DNA from 3 places in the Apilactobacillus intestinapis genome. Region 2 is predicted to be linked to each of the others. Evidence: predicted binding sites of a transcription regulator. Region 2 holds the regulator's gene; each other region holds the start of a gene.
The links. The regulator Rex, encoded in region 2, represses fermentation and respiration genes when NADH is low (regulators of the CRP and FNR family bind a similar motif). The targets are predictions, from matches to a motif close to TTGTGAANTANTTCACAA.

Region 1 (3,293 bases), on a different contig from region 2:
TGTTGGGCTAACCAATCAACGGTTAACGCAGCGTGTTCGGTAAAGTATTTCAATAAATCAACGTTATTTTGTTTGCCACCACCGATATACGTGTCGTCATAGAAGTCTTGGAAACTATCTATCACGTGGTGTTGTAATTGAACGGAAGTTTCGGCAGCATTCATTCCAGAAGAAGCTCTGGTCGAGTTACCACCTAACTTATCCATCTTTTCTAATACGACTGGTTTTAGACCCAGTTCTGCAGCTTGAATTGCACTAATTAATCCTGTGGCACCAGAACCAACGATTGCTACATCGTATTGATCATTTAGTTCTTTGATGTCATTTGGATGAAAAATATATTTAGCCATAACCAAACCTCCTAATGTCATTATTTTAGTACAAAAAAAGCATTGTCCAAAAGACAATGCTTTAATTATTTAAAAATTATTTAGTAAAATCGATAACCATTCTACCAACAATCTTACCGTTCTTCATTTCGTCGATAACATCGTTGATTTCTGATAGCTTTCTAGTGTGAACGATTGGCTTAACCTTACCTTCAGCACCGAATTGGAAAGTTTCACGTAGGTCTTCTCTAGTACCAACTAGTGAACCTTCAACGTGGATTCCGTTCAATACAGTTTGGGCAATGTTTAGGTCCATATTACCTTTTGGTAGCGCAACGGCAACTAGGTGACCGTCTGGACGTAAAGCATTGATAGCTTGATCAAAGGCGATTGGGTTAACAGCAGTGATAACTGAAACGTGGGCACCACCGTTAGTTTCTTCCTTAACCTTTTCTGATAGGTTTTCTGAACGGTAGTCGATACCCTTCTTAGCACCTAATTCTTCGGCCTTTTCTAGGTTGTTACCACGAGCAACGGCAATAACGTTAGCACCGAATACGTTGTTGGCGAATTGAACACCTAGGTTACCTAAACCACCGGCTCCTACCATTTCAACCCATTGACCTGGCTTAGTGTGACCAACTTTTAGTGCCTTGTACATAGTAACTCCGGCACAAGTTAATGAAGTAGCTTCGATTGGGTCCAAACCTTCTGGAACCTTAACGGCGTACTTAGCATCAACAATTACTTGTTCAGCCATAGCACCGTCAACAGTGAAACCAGCATTCTTAACTTCACGACATAATGTTTCTCTACCACTTAGGCAGTATTCACAGTGACCGCATCCCTTGAAGAACCAAGCGATTGATACACGATCACCAATTTTTAGATTATCTACATCATCGGCAACTTGAATAACTTTACCTACACCTTCGTGACCGATAATACGGCCAGCTTGGTCACCAAAGTCTCCGTTGGCAACGTGTAAGTCGGTGTGGCACAAACCACAGTATTCAACTTGAACTAGAGCTTCACCATTTTCAATTGGGCGAAGTTCAACATCTTTAACATCTACATATCCATCTGAGTTGTCTCTTACTACTGCAGCTTTCATTGATAAAATCTCCTTCATAAATACAAACTTGATATTGTTTTCACATATAATGTAACACCATATTGTCCGATAATAAAGCGAAAAATAATAAATTTTTAATGACATTTTTATCATTTTACTCTAACATTGTGAAAGATATCACTATTCATAAGGGTTCTATCATTTTATAAAGTTTCTATTCTAATTTATTTTTCTGTGGTAACGCTTGAACAAATGCCATCATCAGAATTAATAACCCACCTATTACTTCAACAAAGGTTAGCTTTAGATGTAAAAAAGATACAGATAAAATCGCAGCAGTTAGCGGTTCAAACGAACTTAATGTTCCGGTTACCGCAGGTTCTAAATAATTTAGACTAGCGACATAGAATAAGTATGCAATCATGGTTCCTACGATTGTAATGAAAATCAATTCAAATATTAATGTTGGATTGATGTTTATGTGTGGTGTGTCAATTACGACGATTGGTTGAATAGGTAAGCTACCAAGTAACATTGCCCATCCACAGACTAATCTTGGATCATACTTATTTAAGAGTTTGATGGGAATCAGCGTACAGTTTGCACCCGCGATTCCAGCACAGATACCGAAGAATAATCCCAACTTAGAGATGGTTAATGATCCAAAGTCTCCCTTTGTCGCCAGTAAATATGTACCAACTACGGCTAAAATAATTGAAATAACGTCCAATCTAACAGGCAATTTACGCCTAGAAATCGAATAATAGATGATAATAAATACAGGGGTAGTAAATTGTAAAACAGTTGCAGTCGCTGCGTTACCAAACCTGACAGCTGATAAGTAGCTGAATTGCGACATCAACATTCCAAAGATGGCAAAACAAATTAATAAGCTTGCCTGACTTTTATCATGCCAAATCGTAAAAATGGAGCCACCAACGGTAATCTTGTATGTCAATAATAGTAGAATTCCTGCTAAAAACATTCTAATACCGACGACCCAAAGAACTGGTACGTGTTGCGTTAAGAACATGTAGTCAGCGACAGTTCCAGATGCTCCCCATGAAATACTACCTACAATTACCAATAAAAGCCCAGTTAATCTTCCCTTACCTGCCATAATTAACCCCCTTAATTTATATTAACGATTACAATACATCTAATCTATCTCTAATGCAATTTTAATTTACATATTGTTACTTTTTTCAAATTAAAGTAAACTAGTTTTAAAGAACAGGAGATCATGAATATGACAAGTAAATATAAACGAATTGTTGTGAAAATCGGGACTAGCTCCATCATCAATTCTGACAACAGTATTAATATGAAAACAATTCACACATTATCATCCGTGTTGAGTCAATTAAATCAAAGCGGCCACGAAGTTATCTTGGTCACTTCCGGAGCCGTTGGTGTCGGTATGAACACCATCGGATTAAAGACGCGTCCTACCGACATCGGTAAACTACAAGCCCTATCCGCGATTGGGCAAAGTGAACTAATGGACTTATACTCCGATAGTTTTAAAGAATCAGGCCAAACCGTGGCGCAACTACTATTAACACGCGACGTGGTTGACTATCCTAAGAGCAGTGAAAATGTACTTAAAACCATTAACACCCTTTTAGATGATAAGGTCATCCCCATCATCAACGAAAACGATGCCGTCTCAGTCGACGAATTCAATCATCAAACCAGCTTTGGTGAAAACGATCAACTAGCCGCCATTGTGACTAACTTTGTCGATGCGGACCTACTTATCATCCTATCAGACATCGACGGATTGTTCGATGCCAACCCGAAGGACAATCCGAACGCAAAACTACTATCATGGGTACCAGAAATTAGCGATGACTTGATGCAAGTTGCCGGTGACCACGGTTCACAAT
Region 2 (3,293 bases):
ATTCATGGATAGCTTAGTTAAAACTAGGCGGGCCTTTTCACCACCAGAAAGGTTACCAACTACTTTTTCAACGTCTTCACCAGAGAACAAGAAACTACCTAGAATTGAACGAATGCGTTGTTCCGGGTAAGTAGGGTAGTCGTCCCAGATTTCGTTTAAGACGGTCTTGTTGGGGTGTAGGTTATCTTGGTGTTGGTCGTAGTAACCAATTTGAACGCCGGTACCACGTTCGATTTCACCAGATTGGAGTGGTAATTGCTTCATGATAGTCTTTAGCAATGTTGACTTACCAATTCCGTTTGGCCCAATCAATGCTACCGCTTGATTACGTTTAACATCAATATTGATGTTTTTAGATAGAATTTTATCATCGTATCCGATTGCGGCATCACGGACGTTTAAAACGACGTTTCCACTTTGTTTTTCAGGAGTGAATGAAAGACGAGCGGATTTATCATCACGGGTTGGTGCCGCAATTTTTTCCATCTTTTCCAATTGAGTTCTTCTTGATTGAGCCCGTTTAGTAGTGGATGCACGAACAATGTTTTTATCAACGAAGTCTTGCATCTCTTTGATTTTCTTTTGTTGCTTTTCGTATTCCTTTAGTTGATGTTGGTAATTAAGTTTCTTTTGCTCAACATAACTGGAGTAGTTCCCGACATAATGAGTCATGTGACCTTGTGATAGGTCGTAGACTTGATCGACAATCTTATCCATGAAGAAACGGTCATGGGAGATAATTAGAAGGGCACCATGATAACTCTTTAGATAATCTTCCAACCAACTAATGGTCTTAACATCAATATGGTTAGTAGGTTCGTCTAGAATCAATAGGTCCTTCTTTTGTAGAAGCAACTTGGCCATTGCTAGTTGGGTTTGTTGACCACCTGATAGCTCACTAATTTTATGGTCGTACATTTCTTCACCGAAGCCAAATCCGTTTAACACGGCCTTAATTTCGGCTTGATAAGAAAAACCGTTCTTGGCGGTAAACTCAGCTTGAAGTTGGTCATAAGTTTGTGAAACCTCAGCCAGCTTTTCTGGATCCGAGTTGATGTTTGGATCAGCCATCTTGTTTTCGTATTCGTGAATTTTATTTTCTAAATCGATTAAATCAGCAAAGACATTGGTCATTTCTTCGATGATGGTGGCATCAGAAGTTAGACCAGTATTTTGGGCTAAGTATCCAATGGTGATACCTTTTTTGGTGGTGACTTCACCTTCATCAATTGGTTCATCGCCCAAAATCATTTTCACTAAGGTTGACTTACCAGCACCGTTTCGACCAACCAAGGCGACCTTGCTGTTTTCTTCGATACTCAAGTTAACGCTTGTGAAAAGATCTTGCCCACCAAATCGTTTTGTCATTTTATTTGCTTGTAAAATAATCATAAAATTCACCTCCTAATTCTCTTGTTTTATCAGTAATAATGACTATTTTAGCATATTTCCCCCGATAAATTAAAATGTTCAATCCTTTTTAGTAGATGATAATATTTTCACAAACTTTGTTTTTATGATAGAATACATAAATGTTATGAAAGATTCGGGAGGGAAGATTTTGGATATTAAAATTCCTAGGGCAACGGCTAAAAGATTGCCTATGTATTATCGATATCTTAGCGGTTTACACGACGCGAAAATAAAGAGAATATCCTCTAGTACTTTTGCTGAAGCAGTTCAAGTTGATTCAGCAACCATTAGAAGAGATTTATCCTATTTTGGAGCTCTTGGAAAACGTGGATATGGATACGAGGTTGATAATTTATTAGACTTCTTCAAGAAGATTCTAAATCAAGATCACTTAACAAATGTTGCATTAGTCGGTTTAGGTAATTTGGGTCAAGCCTTACTACACTTTAATTTTCACAAAGATAGTAACGTAAGAATCTCAGCTGCCTTTGATATTCATGACGACATGATCAACACTGTTCAAAGTGGTGTACCAGTATACGATGTTAAAGACTTACAAGAACAATTAAGAGATCAACAAATTGAAGTAGTTATTTTTACTGTTCCAGCAACCGTAGTTCAAGACCTATGTGATGAAGCCGTAAAGGGTGGAGCAAAGGGTATCATGAACTTTACTTCAAAACGTTTATCAGTTCCCAAAAATGTCAGAGTGCAAAACGTTGATTTAACCAACGAATTACAAACATTAATTTACTTCATTGAACACTATGAAGGTGAATAAGAAAGATGAGCCATTGGCCCATCTTTTTTTGTAGGATTATATCGTGTAGGGTTTAAAATTCTTGCATATGAATCTAAAAAATAATATATTATTTATAGTGATTAGCACTTATAATAAATGACTGCTAACACTGATAAAACAGATAAAAAAACAAAGTGAGGTCAAGCAAAATGTTAAAACCATTGGGTGATCGTGTAATTATTGAAGCACAAGAAGCTAAAGAAGAAACAGTTGGAGGCATTGTGTTAGCAAATAATGCTAAAGAAAAACCACAAACTGGAAAAGTTGTTGCCGTAGGAAACGGTAGAGTTTTAGACAATGGCCAAACTGTTACACCAGAAGTTAAGAAGGGTGACGAAGTTGTTTACGACAAGTACTCAGGTACTTCAGTAGACTACGATGGTCAAAAATATTTAGTACTAAAAGAAAGCGACATTTTAGCTGTCGTTGAATAATAAATAAAACGAAATTATTAATGAGGTGAATAAAAATGGCTAAGGAAGTTAAATTTTCAGAAGACGCAAGACGTTCAATGCTAAGAGGTGTTGATAAACTTGCAAACACTGTTAAGACTACATTAGGACCAAAGGGTAGAAACGTTGTTGTTGAACAATCAACAGGTACACCAAACATTACTAATGATGGTGTTACAATCGCTAAGTCAATCGAACTACCAAATCATTTTGAAAACATGGGTGCTAAGTTAGTATCAGAAGTTGCATCAAAGACTGACGACATTGCCGGTGATGGTACTACTACTGCTACTGTATTAACTCAAGCAATCGTAAACGAAGGAATGAAGAACGTTACTGCCGGTGCCAACCCAGTTGGTGTTCGTCGCGGTATCGAAAAGGCAACCGAAGTAGCCGTTGAAAAGCTACACAAGATGTCAAACGAAATTAAGAGCAAGAATGATATTGCTCAAATCGCTTCCATTTCAGCTGCTAACCCAGAAGTTGGTGAATTAATCGCCGATGCTATGGAAAAGGTTGGAAACGATGGTGTTATCACTGTTGAAGATTCACGTGGTGTTAACACAACTATGGACGTTGTAGAAGGTATGCAATTCGATCGTGGTTACATGTCACAATACATGGTT
Region 3 (3,293 bases), on a different contig from region 2:
TAGATGTTGCCAAGCGTCACTACCGATAGTAGGGAACAAGTGGACAATCTTGTTAATTTGAGATTTATCTAATTTTAGAGCGACGGCAGGTAGGATTGAATCAATTACGCTATCCGCTTCGTTTGATACTTCAGTGGCACCAACTAAATGGTGTTGTTTATCGAAGATGTATGCACGTTTGGCAATTTCTTCGTTAGTGATTGAACGGTACCAATCAGCAGTCATATCGTGTTCTTCAACAGTGTAGTCGTCACTGTTCTTTGCTTCTTCAACTGATACACCGACTTGGGCGATACGAGGTGAAGTGAACACTACTGAAGGGATGGCAGGAAAATCAATTGCATCCTTAGTTTCGCCTGAGAATAGGCTAGTTAGGTATTGTGATTCAAAGATTGCAGTTGGAGTCAATCTTGGTTGACCAGTTGCAGCAACGTCACCTGAAGCATAAATGTTATCAACTGATGTTTGTAGGTGATCGTTTACTTCAATACCGTTCTTCTTGTCGTATTTAACACCAACTTCGTCTAAACCAATGTTTTCGACGTTTGGAATACGACCGGTAGCATCTAAGATGTAGTCAGTGAAGACTTGACGGTTACCAGATAATTCAATGGTAGTCTTGCACTTTTCTTCGTGGAATTCTTGAACTTCGGCGTTTTCAACAAAGGTAACACCTTTTTCCTTTAAATCGTTTACGACTGCGTCAACGTATTCACCGTTGAAGTCACGAAGTGCGCGGTCACCATGCATGATGACAGTAACTTGTGATCCGGCAGCGTTTGCGATTGATGCGAATTCCATGGCGATGTATCCAGCACCGATGATGGCGATGTGAACTGGTAGTTCGTTGATATTTAGGAAGTCCTTTGAATCGTGGGCCATTTCCTTGCCAGGAACATCTAGTCTGTGTGGACGTAAACCAGTAGCGACAACAATCTTGTCTGCGGTGTATGACTTGCCGTCAACATCAACAGTGTGGCCGTCGGTTAACTTACCGTAGCCCTTAATAACGTCGATACCAAATGATTCTAGACCACCTTGGATGGCGTTTGGAAGACTATCGATGACCTTATGCTTGTTTAGCATGTTTTGGGTCCAATCGATGCTTAGGTTTCCTTTAACAATATTTCTTAAACGTTTTTGAGTTTCCATTAATTGTGCTGGTAAATCTAAAGCAATCTTGGCGTTACAACCCCAGTTAGGGCAAGTACCACCGATTTTATCTGCTTCGACTACGGCAACTTTGTAGCCTTTAGCGGCTAATGGCATTGCACCATCGAAAGTACCGTGACCTGCACCGATGTATAAAACATCGTAATCGAATTTTTCAGTCATAGTTATCAATTCCTTCTTTACATAAGATATTAAATTCATCTTCGTATACTTATAAAATAAACGTTCGCGAAATTTAATTCAATTAATTAGTTTCGGATTATATAGTGTAAGACATAACAAAATTTATGGATTTAATAAAAATTTAATAATATAAGTACTGTAAAATTAATGAAAATAGTATATAATCACTTTGTGAATAAATAAACAAAAGAAGAAAAGAGGATGTTACTATGACTCAAAAAGTTGCATTTGTTACAGGTGCCGGCCAAGGTATCGGTAAAGCAATCGCTGAAAGATTAGCTCAAGACGGTTTTGCAGTTGCTGTTGTTAACCGTACTGCTGAAAAGGGTGAAGCAGTAGCGAAGGAAATTAACGCAAATGGTGGTAAGGCAATTGCTGTTCAAGCAGACGTTGCTGACAGAGACCAAGTATTTGCTGCAGTTGAAGAAACTGTAAAACAATTGGGTGACTTAAACGTTGTTGTTAACAACGCCGGTGTAGGTCCTACTACTCCAGTTGACACAATCACTCCAGAACAATTCAACACTGTATACAACATCAACGTTGCATCAGTAATCTGGGGAACTCAAGCAGCCAAGGCTAAGTTCAACGAACTAGGTCATGGTGGTAAGATCATCAACGCTACTTCTCAAGCTGGTGTTGTTGGTAACCCTAACTTAACTCTATACGGTAGTACTAAGTTCGCTATCCGTGGTATTACTCAAACCACTGCTCGTGATTTAGCAAGTGAAAACATCACTGTTAACGCATTCGCACCTGGTATCGTTAAGACTCCAATGATGATGGATATCGCCCACGAAGTTGGTAAAAACGCAGGTAAGGATGACGAATGGGGTATGCAACAATTCTCTAAGGATATCGCATTAGGTCGTTTAGCTGAATCAGAAGACATCGCTGCTGGTGTTTCATTCCTAGCAGGTAAAGACTCAGACTACATGACTGGTCAAACATTAATTCTAGATGGTGGTATGCAATTCCACTAAAATCATATCTTGGATATGAAAAAAGCCATAGGTTATCCTATGGCTTTTTATTATATGTAGAAAAAGATCGAAAAAAAGAGCCGCTTCAATTAAGAAGCGGCTCTTTTTTTGTGAGATATACAAAAACAAACTTTTATTCTTTAACAAAAAAGTACCCCAAAGATAAAATCTTCAAAGTACTTTAGTTAGTGAGCTGTGATGCTTTGAACACCATCTTCTCAGCAAAGGACTGAGTGCTTTTACCTTAAGCTAACAGCTCAAAATATTAAGTTTGTCTGTGAGATGTAACCTCAAGCGACATATAATATTAAACCATATCTATAGTTTTTATGCAACAATATTTTGAGAAAAAATTGAAAATTCGCTATAATTTTATTAACGAATTAAACATTTGGGAGGGATTAGATGCAAGTGATCGGTATGTTAATCATGGTCATTGTACTATTTATTATTTCTACATTATCAACTGTGTTAGTAATTTCTTTAAAAAACAAGCATAAAAATGACGACAAAGACTAATATGACGGGGTTTTATCCATTGATATAAAAAATATTTATAACGAACTTATCCTTTGACTATATCTTTAAGTATGTTTTATAGTACTTATCGTGTTTTAAATTAAGCAATAATTATTTTTAATATCAAATAGGAGGATTCATAATGGGAGTATTTATTAACTCAATCCAAAGTGTCCTTGTTGTTGTTCTAATTATGTTATTAGGATATGTATTAAGAAAAACCGGTTGGTTTGCAGATACATTCAGCAAGAACATTTCTAAATTAATCAAAAACATCGCTCTACCAGCTTCAATTTTCGTTGCGGTGTTAAGTCGTCTAACTAGAGGTAAGCTTGTAAGTTTCGGTAGCTACCTAATCTGGGGTGTTATCTCAGTTGTTATCGGTTACCTAATTGCATTTGCACTAGTTAAAATCATGAAGGTTAGACCAGGTCG

Region 1: a site for Rex is predicted at 1,570-1,587, ahead of adhP (alcohol dehydrogenase AdhP). Genes of this name have one in related genera too.
Region 3: a site for Rex is predicted at 1,526-1,543, ahead of ACOMA7_RS07420 ((S)-acetoin forming diacetyl reductase). Genes of this name have one in related genera too.

What each region holds. Positions count from the first base shown of each region.
Region 1 is NZ_JBMHFD010000004.1:32,939-36,231, reverse strand. It holds gene ACOMA7_RS03900 (flavocytochrome c) at 1-350, opposite strand, end outside; gene adhP (alcohol dehydrogenase AdhP) at 427-1,443, opposite strand; gene ACOMA7_RS03890 (EamA family transporter) at 1,619-2,524, opposite strand; gene proB (glutamate 5-kinase) at 2,654-3,293, shown strand, end outside.
Region 2 is NZ_JBMHFD010000005.1:47,296-50,588, forward strand. It holds gene ACOMA7_RS04625 (ABC-F family ATP-binding cassette domain-containing protein) at 1-1,392, opposite strand, end outside; gene ACOMA7_RS04630 (redox-sensing transcriptional repressor Rex) at 1,559-2,194, shown strand; gene groES (co-chaperone GroES) at 2,365-2,649, shown strand; gene groL (chaperonin GroEL) at 2,685-3,293, shown strand, end outside.
Region 3 is NZ_JBMHFD010000020.1:8,635-11,927, reverse strand. It holds gene ACOMA7_RS07425 (dihydrolipoyl dehydrogenase family protein) at 1-1,335, opposite strand, end outside; gene ACOMA7_RS07420 ((S)-acetoin forming diacetyl reductase) at 1,566-2,339, shown strand; gene ACOMA7_RS07415 (AEC family transporter) at 3,001-3,293, shown strand, end outside.